4 regions of the Streptomyces sp. NPDC054813 genome follow, and region 1 is predicted to be linked to each of the others. Evidence: riboswitches for the same ligand, from Rfam matches in the RefSeq annotation. Region 1 holds a riboswitch; each other region holds the start of a gene.
What was found. Region 1 has a riboswitch for cyclic di-AMP ahead of ACWGJB_RS01695 (M23 family metallopeptidase). Riboswitches for the same ligand answer to the same signal wherever they lie in the genome.
Positions count from the first base shown of each region.

Region 2: linked by a shared signal. The riboswitch ahead of ACWGJB_RS46170 (M23 family metallopeptidase) and the one ahead of ACWGJB_RS01695 (M23 family metallopeptidase) in region 1 are both predicted to bind cyclic di-AMP.
Region 3: linked by a shared signal. The riboswitch ahead of ACWGJB_RS20560 (transglycosylase family protein) and the one ahead of ACWGJB_RS01695 (M23 family metallopeptidase) in region 1 are both predicted to bind cyclic di-AMP.
Region 4: linked by a shared signal. The riboswitch ahead of ACWGJB_RS47970 (C40 family peptidase) and the one ahead of ACWGJB_RS01695 (M23 family metallopeptidase) in region 1 are both predicted to bind cyclic di-AMP.

Region 1 is NZ_JBSHAF010000001.1:379,610-381,801, reverse strand. It holds gene ACWGJB_RS01700 (alpha-galactosidase) at 1-697, shown strand, start outside; cyclic di-AMP (ydaO/yuaA leader) riboswitch at 1,006-1,168, shown strand; gene ACWGJB_RS01695 (M23 family metallopeptidase) at 1,171-2,121, shown strand.
Region 2 is NZ_JBSHAF010000040.1:21,886-24,077, forward strand. It holds gene ACWGJB_RS46170 (M23 family metallopeptidase) at 1-962, opposite strand, end outside; cyclic di-AMP (ydaO/yuaA leader) riboswitch at 972-1,129, opposite strand; gene ACWGJB_RS46175 (PP2C family protein-serine/threonine phosphatase) at 1,386-2,192, opposite strand, start outside.
Region 3 is NZ_JBSHAF010000009.1:272,657-274,848, forward strand. It holds gene ACWGJB_RS20555 (transglycosylase family protein) at 1-775, shown strand, start outside; cyclic di-AMP (ydaO/yuaA leader) riboswitch at 969-1,140, shown strand; gene ACWGJB_RS20560 (transglycosylase family protein) at 1,144-1,845, shown strand.
Region 4 is NZ_JBSHAF010000046.1:28,339-30,530, forward strand. It holds gene ACWGJB_RS47960 (ATP-dependent Clp protease proteolytic subunit) at 1-449, shown strand, start outside; gene ACWGJB_RS47965 (hypothetical protein) at 457-765, shown strand; cyclic di-AMP (ydaO/yuaA leader) riboswitch at 1,138-1,310, shown strand; gene ACWGJB_RS47970 (C40 family peptidase) at 1,314-1,787, shown strand; gene ACWGJB_RS47975 (ATP-binding protein) at 1,831-2,192, opposite strand, start outside.

The DNA.
Region 1 (2,192 bases):
CTATCCGCAGCGTCTGTGGGTCGACCACGTGCGCGGGCTGTACGCCCTGCTCGACCGGATCCGGGCGGCCCACCCGAACGTCGCCATCGAGTCCTGCTCCGGCGGTGGCGGCCGGATCGACCTCGGCATCATGAGCCGCACTGACGAGGTGTGGACCTCCGACAACACCGACCCGCTGGACCGGCTCGCCATCCAGCACGGCTTCAGCCAGATCCACCCGGCCCGGGTGATGTCCGCCTGGGTCACCGACAGCCCGAACCACCAGCTCAACGGGCGGGTCAGCAGCCTGCGTTTCCGCTTCGTCAGCTCCATGGCCGGGGCGCTCGGCGTCGGCGGCGACCTCTCGCAGTGGACCGAGGACGAGCTGGCCGAGGCCGGCCGCTGGGTGGAGCTCTACAAGGACATCCGGCCCCTGGTGCAGCGCGGCGACCAGTTCCGGCTGCGGCCGCCGACCGGCGGGCTCAGCGCGGTGCAGTACACGCTCGGCGACGAGACCGTGGTCCTCGCTTGGCTCCAGGCGCAGAGCTACGGCGAGCCGATGCCGGCGCTGCGGCTGCGGGGACTCGACCCGGACGCGTCGTACGAATGCCGCGAAACGGGCGAAGTGCATCGAGGTGCCGTTCTGCTGCATCACGGGCTGCGCACGGAACTGCGCGGCGACCTGGATGCGACGGTTCTCCGGCTGCGTCGCATCTGAGCCTTCTGTCCGAATTGGTGCCTTCATTGCGACTCGGTCCGGAATAAGGGGACGTGGCGTGACGTGCGTGAGGAGCGTCATATTCGTGACCGTCCGTCGCGCGTCATGTTCACGTAATTCCGGTGCTTTTCAAGGGGATTGGAAAAGTACGTAAGGCTGGAATTCACGGAGGGTGACCAGGAATTCCCGTAACGGATCAAGCGAAACTCGGACAGCCGGAATCTGGTGCTTGTTTACGTGCGTCCTACTCGCTTACGTTCGCCACGCATCCGGACGGAACGCCGAATCCTGCCGCCGCCCGGAGTCCCCACACACACTCACCCGTGCCCGGCAGGAGCGGGGGACCCACCAGGTATGACCGCCTGTTCCGGTTCCCGGGACGGCTAGGGGTGTAGTCACGTCTTCCCGCGTGGCCGGGCAGCTCCAGCCCGAACCCGACAGCTCACCTCGTAGGCGCCGGAGAGGAATGCGTCATGCCCGCGAAGGGTAAGCACCGCCGCCCCAAGTCCCAGCGTTTCACGCGCTCGATGGCCGTCGCCGGAACCGGTGGCGCCGCGCTGGCTCTGCCGCTCATGGGGGCCACCGGCGCCCACGCGGCCACCTCGCAGTCCGTTTCCGAAAAGACCACGCAGTCGCTGCCGACCGTCGAGAAGACGGCTGTGCGAAAGGCTGCCGCTCAGAAGACCGCCGTTCAGGATTCCGGCACCGGGAATTCCACGCATCGCATCTACACGGTGGTGCCCGGCGACTATCTCTCGAAGATCGCCCGCGAGCAGCACGTCGACGGCGGCTGGCACCGGCTCTACGCCGACAACCGGCAGGCGGTCGGCGACAACCCCTCGCTGATCCACCCCGGTCTCGAGCTCACGCTCGGCGGCCGCCATGCCGCGACGACGGACACCCCGAGCTCGGACTCCCGGTCCGAGACGCGGTCCCACGCGCAGCCCTCCACCCCCTCCTCGTCGTCGTCCTCGAACGCGGCCCCCTCCGCGGACGCGTCGACGACGACCGCCTCCGGTTTCATCCTCCCGGTGACCGGTGGCACCGTCGGCACCGGCTACCACGTGGCCGGCAGCATGTGGTCCAGCGGCTACCACACCGGCGTCGACTTCGTCGTCCCGACCGGCACCCCGGTCAAGGCCGTCGGCGCGGGCACGGTCGTCACGGCCGGCTGGGGTGGCGCCTACGGCAACCAGGTCGTCATCAGGCTCGCCGACGGCTACTACGCGCAGTACGGCCACCTCTCCGCGCTCTCCGTCTCGGTCGGCCAGACCGTGACCGCGGGCCAGCAGGTCGGCCTCTCCGGTGCCACCGGCAACGTGACCGGCCCGCACCTCCACTTCGAGATCCGGACCACCCCCGACTACGGCTCCGACATCGACCCGGTCGGCTACCTCCGCTCCAAGGGCGTCGCCGTCGGCTGACCCGGCACGCCCACTGATCTGACACGCACTCCGAAGGCCGGACCCCTGATCCCCGGGTCCGGCCTTCGGTC
Region 2 (2,192 bases), on a different contig from region 1:
TCCAGGTGGAGGTGCGGGCCGGTGACGTTGCCGGTGGCGCCCACCCGGCCGATGACGTCACCGGTGGCGACCTTCTGGCCGACCTTGACGCCGATCGAGGACTGGTGGCAGAACCACAGCTCGGTGCCGTCGTCCAGGGTGATGATCGTGCGGTAGCCGTACGAGCCGGCCCAGCCGGCCTCCGTGACGGTGCCGCTGTGCACGGCCTTGATCAGCGTGCCGGTGGGGGCGGCGAAGTCGAGGCCGGTGTGGTAGCCGGAGGCCCACATGGAGCCGGCCTGCCCGAAGGTGCCGGTGATCGTGTAGGAGACGACCGGCAGCGTGTACTGCTTGGCCAGCGCGGCGAGCCGCTTCTGCTCGGCCTGCGCCTTCTCGGCGGCCTGCGCCTGCTCCTTGGCGTCGGCGGCCTTGGCTGCCGCCGTCTTCTCCGCCTTGGCCTCCGCGTCGGAGACCGCCTTGTCGGCGGCGGCCACGGCCTTGGCGGTGGCCTTGACGTCGAGCTGGGTCTGCTGCTGCTCGGCCTGGGCGATGATCCGGCTGCGCAGCGCCTCACCGGCGTCGGAGGAGGAGTCCGCGTCGGTGGCGGCCGTCGTGGTGACGCTGCTGAGGGCGGTCTGGGTGGCGTGGTGGCCGCTGCCCTGGCCGAGCAGGGAGTCGACGGAGGACGGCAGGTCGGGCAGCGAGATGGAGACCGGCGGCTTGCCGGTGTTGGCGCTGGCCATGCCGCCCGCGCCGACGGCGGCGATGACGCCGACGCCGAGGACCGTGGAGCTGCGGGCGAGCCCGCCGCCGCGCTGCTTGGCGACCCGGTGCCGGCCACGTACCGGGGCGAGGGACTCCTCGGTGGGGTTCCACTCCTCCCAGGGGCCCTCGTCGGTGCGGTAGCCGCCGTAGCCGTAGGTCTCGGGTTGACGCTGGCTGGGCACGAACGGGGCTGTCGGGGCAGGCCGGTTGGACGCCACGCGGGCGCACTCCTTTCCTTCCGCTGCCTACCGGGTTAGCTGACGGGTTCGGAGCGGGAAGGTCTCCTACGCGCGTATACCGGCCGATTTCTTCCGGCGGCAGCCGTGCGATTCACCCCAAGGTGGTGGTTCCCCGGTTCCCTTGCGGGATTCGGCGCGTGCGCACGGAGCCGTCGCGGGTGACGGCTGGGACGACCGCGCTGCGTTATCGAACGTTAATAGACCCGGCTATCAGATTCCAAGCAGTTCGCCTTGATCATTAAGCTTTCAAAGCGTGGACTTACCTGCCACGAACGGCCAAAAACGGTCGAGTTGACCATGCATTCTGTTCGGCTCAGGAGTCACACGCGTCTCAGACGTTATGCGGAGGGCGGTCGTCCGCGCACCTAGGGTCACAATCCCCAGTACAGCCGGTGCCCGCGCTCAGGGCCGCCGTACCGCGAGCAGCGCCATGTCGTCCGTCATGCCGCCGCCGGTGTGCCGGCGCACCTCGGCCGCGAGCCAGGCCAGCAGCGGGCCGGGGGCGGTGCCGACCCGGCCGGCCAGCCGCCGCTCGGGGTCGTAGAACCGGCCGTGCGCGTCCCGCGCCTCGGAGAGGCCGTCGGTGTGCAGCAGCAGCGTGGCCCCGCTCGGGAACGCGTGCTCGGCGGCCCGGTCCGGCCAGGCCCCCAACTCGCCCATCCCCAGCGGCAGCGCGGCCTCGGGCACCCGTACCGGGCTCACCCTGCCGTCGCCGTACAGCAGCAGGGGCGGCGGATGGCCGCGGTTGACGACCCGGACCGTGCCGTCGCCGTGCCGGAGTTCGGCGAGCACGGCGGTGGTGAACCCCTCGAACGCGTCGACGCCACCGCGCCGGACACCCTCGCGGGCCAGCGCCCGCTCCAGCCGCGCCGCCACCGCCTCCAGCGTGGCCTCCTGCTCGGCCGCCTCCCGGAACGCGCCGATCAGCACGGCTACGGCGGCGACCGCGTCCATGCCCTTGCCACGGACGTCGCCGACGACCAGCCGCACACCGTACGGGGTGTCCTGGACGGCGTACAGGTCGCCCCCGATGAAGGCGCCCTCCTGGGCCGCCTCGTAGCGGGCGGCGATCTCGAAGCCGCCGATCCGCTCGGCGGGCTCGGGCAGCACCGCCCGCTGGGCGGCCTCCGCGATCTCGCGGGCGGAGGCGAGGCGCTGGTCGCCGAGGCGGACCACCCGGTTGATGCCGGCGGCGAGGGCGGCGACGGT
Region 3 (2,192 bases), on a different contig from region 1:
GGAGTACGCCACCACGCCGGACCAGGCGAGCCGTTCGCAGCAGATTTCTGTCGCCGAGAAGATCCTCGCCGACCAGGGCACCAAGCCCTGGCGGACCTGCGCCCTGATCGCCGGGCTCTCCTCGGACGACGCCTCGGTGAACGTCGACACGGGCCTCGACGGATCGGGCGACACGTCCGGCTCTGCCGACTCGTCCTCCGGATTGTCGGATTCGACCTCTTCGTCTGGTTCCTCAGATTCATCCGGTTCATCGGATTCCGGCTCGTCCGACCCCTCGTCGGATTCCTCGGGCGCCACGGACTCCGGCTCCGCCACTCCGTCCCCGAGTGCGAGTGACGACTCCGGTAAAGGCACCCCTGCCGACTCCACGAAGGCGGACAAGTCGGGATCTAAGGGCTCCGATGCCTCGAAGGCGAGCGAGAATCCCGTCGTGCCCGAAGCCGATGACTCGGACAATTCGTGGCAGACGGGCAGCTCTTGGGATCTGGTCGACACGGGGGCCGTCAGCACCGGCGGCAAGCATCGCGGCGGCTCGGCGGACGAAAGCGTGACAAACGGTCAGAGTGTGACTTCTTCCGGCCGTCACGCCTCCCGGGACGCCGGCACCTACACCGTCCGGGACGGCGACACCCTCGCCTCCATCGCCGACTCCCTTGACCTCCACGGCGGATGGCGTGCGCTCTACGCCGCGAACAAGGCGGACATCGGTGCCGACCCGAACGACATCGCCCCCGGTCAGACCCTGAAACTCGGCAGCGAAACGGACGAAAAGTAGCGGGAGTTGGCGCTTCGGGCCGCCCTACTTCGAAGTTAAATGTCCGGTTTGGTGAAAGTGTGGGATGAGTCTCAGAAGCCCTGATCATCTTTGAAATTCACCTGATCGCCTGTTTACGGTCGAGGCCGCTCGTCACCACGAGCCCCGGCCGTCGCAACGCCGAGTCCTGCCAGCGGCTGCCCGGGAACAGTCGTCGCGTCAAGCGCCGTAGGCAGGAGCGGGGGACCCAAGGTAAGTGCCGGGACCGGTAGTTGAGACTGCCGTGTCCGGCTCGGGGTGAAGCCGCGCACCGTGAGGTGTGCGGCCGGGCAACTCAACCGGCCCGAACCCGACAGCTCACCTCGCAGGCGTCGGTGAGGGGATCCTCCATGCTGTTTTCCGGCAAGGGCAAGCACCGTCGTCCGTCCAGGGCCAGCCGCGCCGCCGCGCTCGCCGGCGTCACCGGTGTCGCCATCGCCGCTCCGCTGATGGCCTCCGGCACCGCCTCTGCCGCCACCGCCTCCGAGTGGGACACCGTCGCCCAGTGCGAGTCCGGTGGCAACTGGGCCATCAACACCGGCAACGGCTACTACGGCGGTCTGCAGTTCTCCGCCTCCACCTGGGCCGCGTACGGCGGCACGCAGTACGCCGCACAGGCCAACCAGGCCACCAAGACGCAGCAGATCGAGATCGCCGAGAAGGTCCTCGCCGCGCAGGGCAAGGGCGCCTGGCCGGTCTGCGGCACGGGCCTGTCCGGCGCCGCCTACGCCGGCGGCAGCACCAGCTCCTCCTCTTCCTCCTCCTCCGGCTCCAGCTCCGCGAACAGCGGCACGAGCAGCCGTACGACCGACACCCAGGCCGCCTCCCGCTCCGCCGAGCGTCCGGCCGCCAAGAAGACCGTCACCACCCCGACCGGCAAGAAGGTCAAGAAGGGTGACGGCGAGTACAAGGTCGTCAAGGGCGACACGCTCAGCTCCATCGCCGAGAAGCACAAGGTCAAGGGCGGCTGGCAGGCGCTGTTCAAGCTGAACAAGGACATCGTCGACGACGCCGACTTCATCTACCCGGGCCAGCTGCTGCACCTGAAGTAGGCGCCCGAAGCAATACGAGGGCGCCAGCTGAACCACAGCGCCCGCACAGCCGTGGTCCCCATAGTGGAGACCGCGTGAGGGTCACCCCCGTCCCCCACGAGCCCCCGCTCCGGTGCGTTCTCCCCCGTACGCACCGGGGCGGGGTTTCTCTTTGCCGTCCTTGCGCGGGCCTCCCGCGGTCCTTGCGCGGTCCTCTCGCGAGAGGACCGCGGTCTTCTTCTTGGCCCGCTCTTCTTCCGTTCTTCATCGGGCCCCCCTTTGTTCCGTGCGTGAACAATGAGTACCGTCTGTGTGTCCAAGGGTCGGTCGGTCGTGCCGGTCGACGGCCCTGGGGCGGTTAGGCTCTA
Region 4 (2,192 bases), on a different contig from region 1:
AGCGGGACATCTCGCTGTACATCAACTCTCCGGGCGGCTCGTTCAACGCGATGGCCGCGATCTACGACACCGTCCAGTACGTCACCTGTGACGTGGAGACGATCTGCCTGGGGCAGGCCGGGGCGTCGGCCGCGGTGCTGCTCGCGGCGGGCACCCCGGGCAAGCGCTCCATGCTGCCGGGTGCGCGCGTGGTGCTCCAGCAGCCCTCGCTGCCGGAACCGGTACAGGGCCAGCCGAGTGATCTGGTCATCCGGGCGGCGGAGTTGGACCGGACCCGCGCGCTGCTCGAAGAGATGCTCGTCCGGCACACCGGGCGCACACCGGCCCAGGTACACCAGGACCTGGAGCGGGATCTGGTGCTGGACGCGCAGGCGGCGCTGGCGTACGGACTGGTGGACCGGATCGTGCCCAGCCGCCGGACCTCGCTCGGTCTGCCGGACGCGGGGTGAGCGGCCGATGCTGCCACCGGAGCTGCCGCCGCTGCCCGCGCTGACCCGCGCCGAGGGCGAGTTGATCGACCGTTATCTGGACGTGGTCGACCTGCTGGGCCGAATCAACCCGGCGCAGAACGAGGACACCTATCGTGGGCTGCGCGCCGCGCAGGCGCTGGTGCGCGCGGCGGCGGAGCTGCGCGACGCGCTAGCCCTGATGCATCGACGGGGCGAGACGGAGCTTCACGAGGACACGTTGGCACGGGCGTTGCGGGTACTCGACGGCGAGCGCCGGACCGCGCGCGTCGCACTCCCGCCCGACTGCGTACGGTGACGCCCGGCGAAGTCCGCAGCGACGCGTCCACCGGTCGGCCGGACCGGAGTTGAAACGACCCAAAGGGGTTACCGCCGTTCGGCGGAGGATGGCGTGGTTTTACCTGACCGCCGGGCCCGCTCAAGGTGCGTGCTCACAGGTGCCCGCGGAAGGCTTCGTTGCAGGTCCGGGGCTACGTCGGGCAGTTGACGAATAATCGAACACAGTGCTGTCCACCCGAACGGGTGGGTGGTGAGTAACCCCACAAATCCACGGTTGCGTTGGGATTTTCGGACACGGTTGCGTGAAGATCCCTGTCTGACGACAAGCCCCCGCCACAGCGGCGGGGCGATCCGGGCGGACGCCGAGTCCTGCCGCCGCCCGGATGCCCGGTCGACGGAAGTGCATCGGCAGGAGTGGAGGACCCAAGCACGACGGGTCGCCGGAACGGTCGCAGCATGACCGGGCCGTGCAGCCCTTGGGGTGAAGCCGTGGCAACGCGGCCGGGCAACTTCGCCAGCCCGAATCCGACAGGTCATCCTTCACAGGCGGCTGACGAAGGGTTGCGCATGACTGCGCTCAATCGTGTCCCGTCGCTGATGGCGCGGGCCGGCACGGCCTCGGCGCTCACCATCGCCGCCGTGGGCGGTTCCATCGTGATCCCGGGTGTCGCCTCCGACGCCTCGGCCGCCACGATAGGGACGAAAGCACTTCGGATCGCGGCCTCGAAGAAGGGCTCGCCCTACAGCTGGGGTGCCACCGGACCGAACCGGTTCGACTGCTCCGGGCTCACGCTGTACTCGTTCAAGAAGGCGGGCAAGAAGCTCCCGCGTACGGCGGCCCAGCAGTACAACAAGACCCGTCACATCTCGGCCGGCAACCGCAAGGCCGGGGACCTGGTCTTCTTCCACTCGGGTTCCAGCGTGTACCACGTCGGCATCTACGCCGGGAAGGGAAGGATCTGGCACGCCCCGAGGACCGGGGACGTGGTGAAGCTCCAGAAGATCTGGACGCGAAGCGTCTGGTACGGCCGGGTCAGCTGACCCGCTCAGCAGCACCCAGCGGCCGGCCGGCGGGAACTCGGGGCTACGGTTCCTGCTGGCCGGCGGCGGTGACCGTGCCGGCCGGGACTGCCCAGGGCAGTTCGATGAAGACGGTCTTGCCGCCCTCCCGGGTGGGGCGCACCCGGAGCTTGCCGCCGCACTCCGCGGTGAGCCAGCGGATGATGACCATGCCGCGCCCGTTGTCCTGCTGCACCGCGGCTGGGAGTCTCTTGGGGAACCGCGGATGGCTGTCCGTGACGCCGATGCGCAGCTGTTCGTCACGGACCAGGACGAGGGCCACCGTGAAGGTGGGTGACTGCCCGAAGGTGTGCTGCACCGCGTTGGTGGCGAGTTCGGAGACGATGAGACGGATGGTGTCCGCGGTCTCCGTCTCCGGTGGCAGCC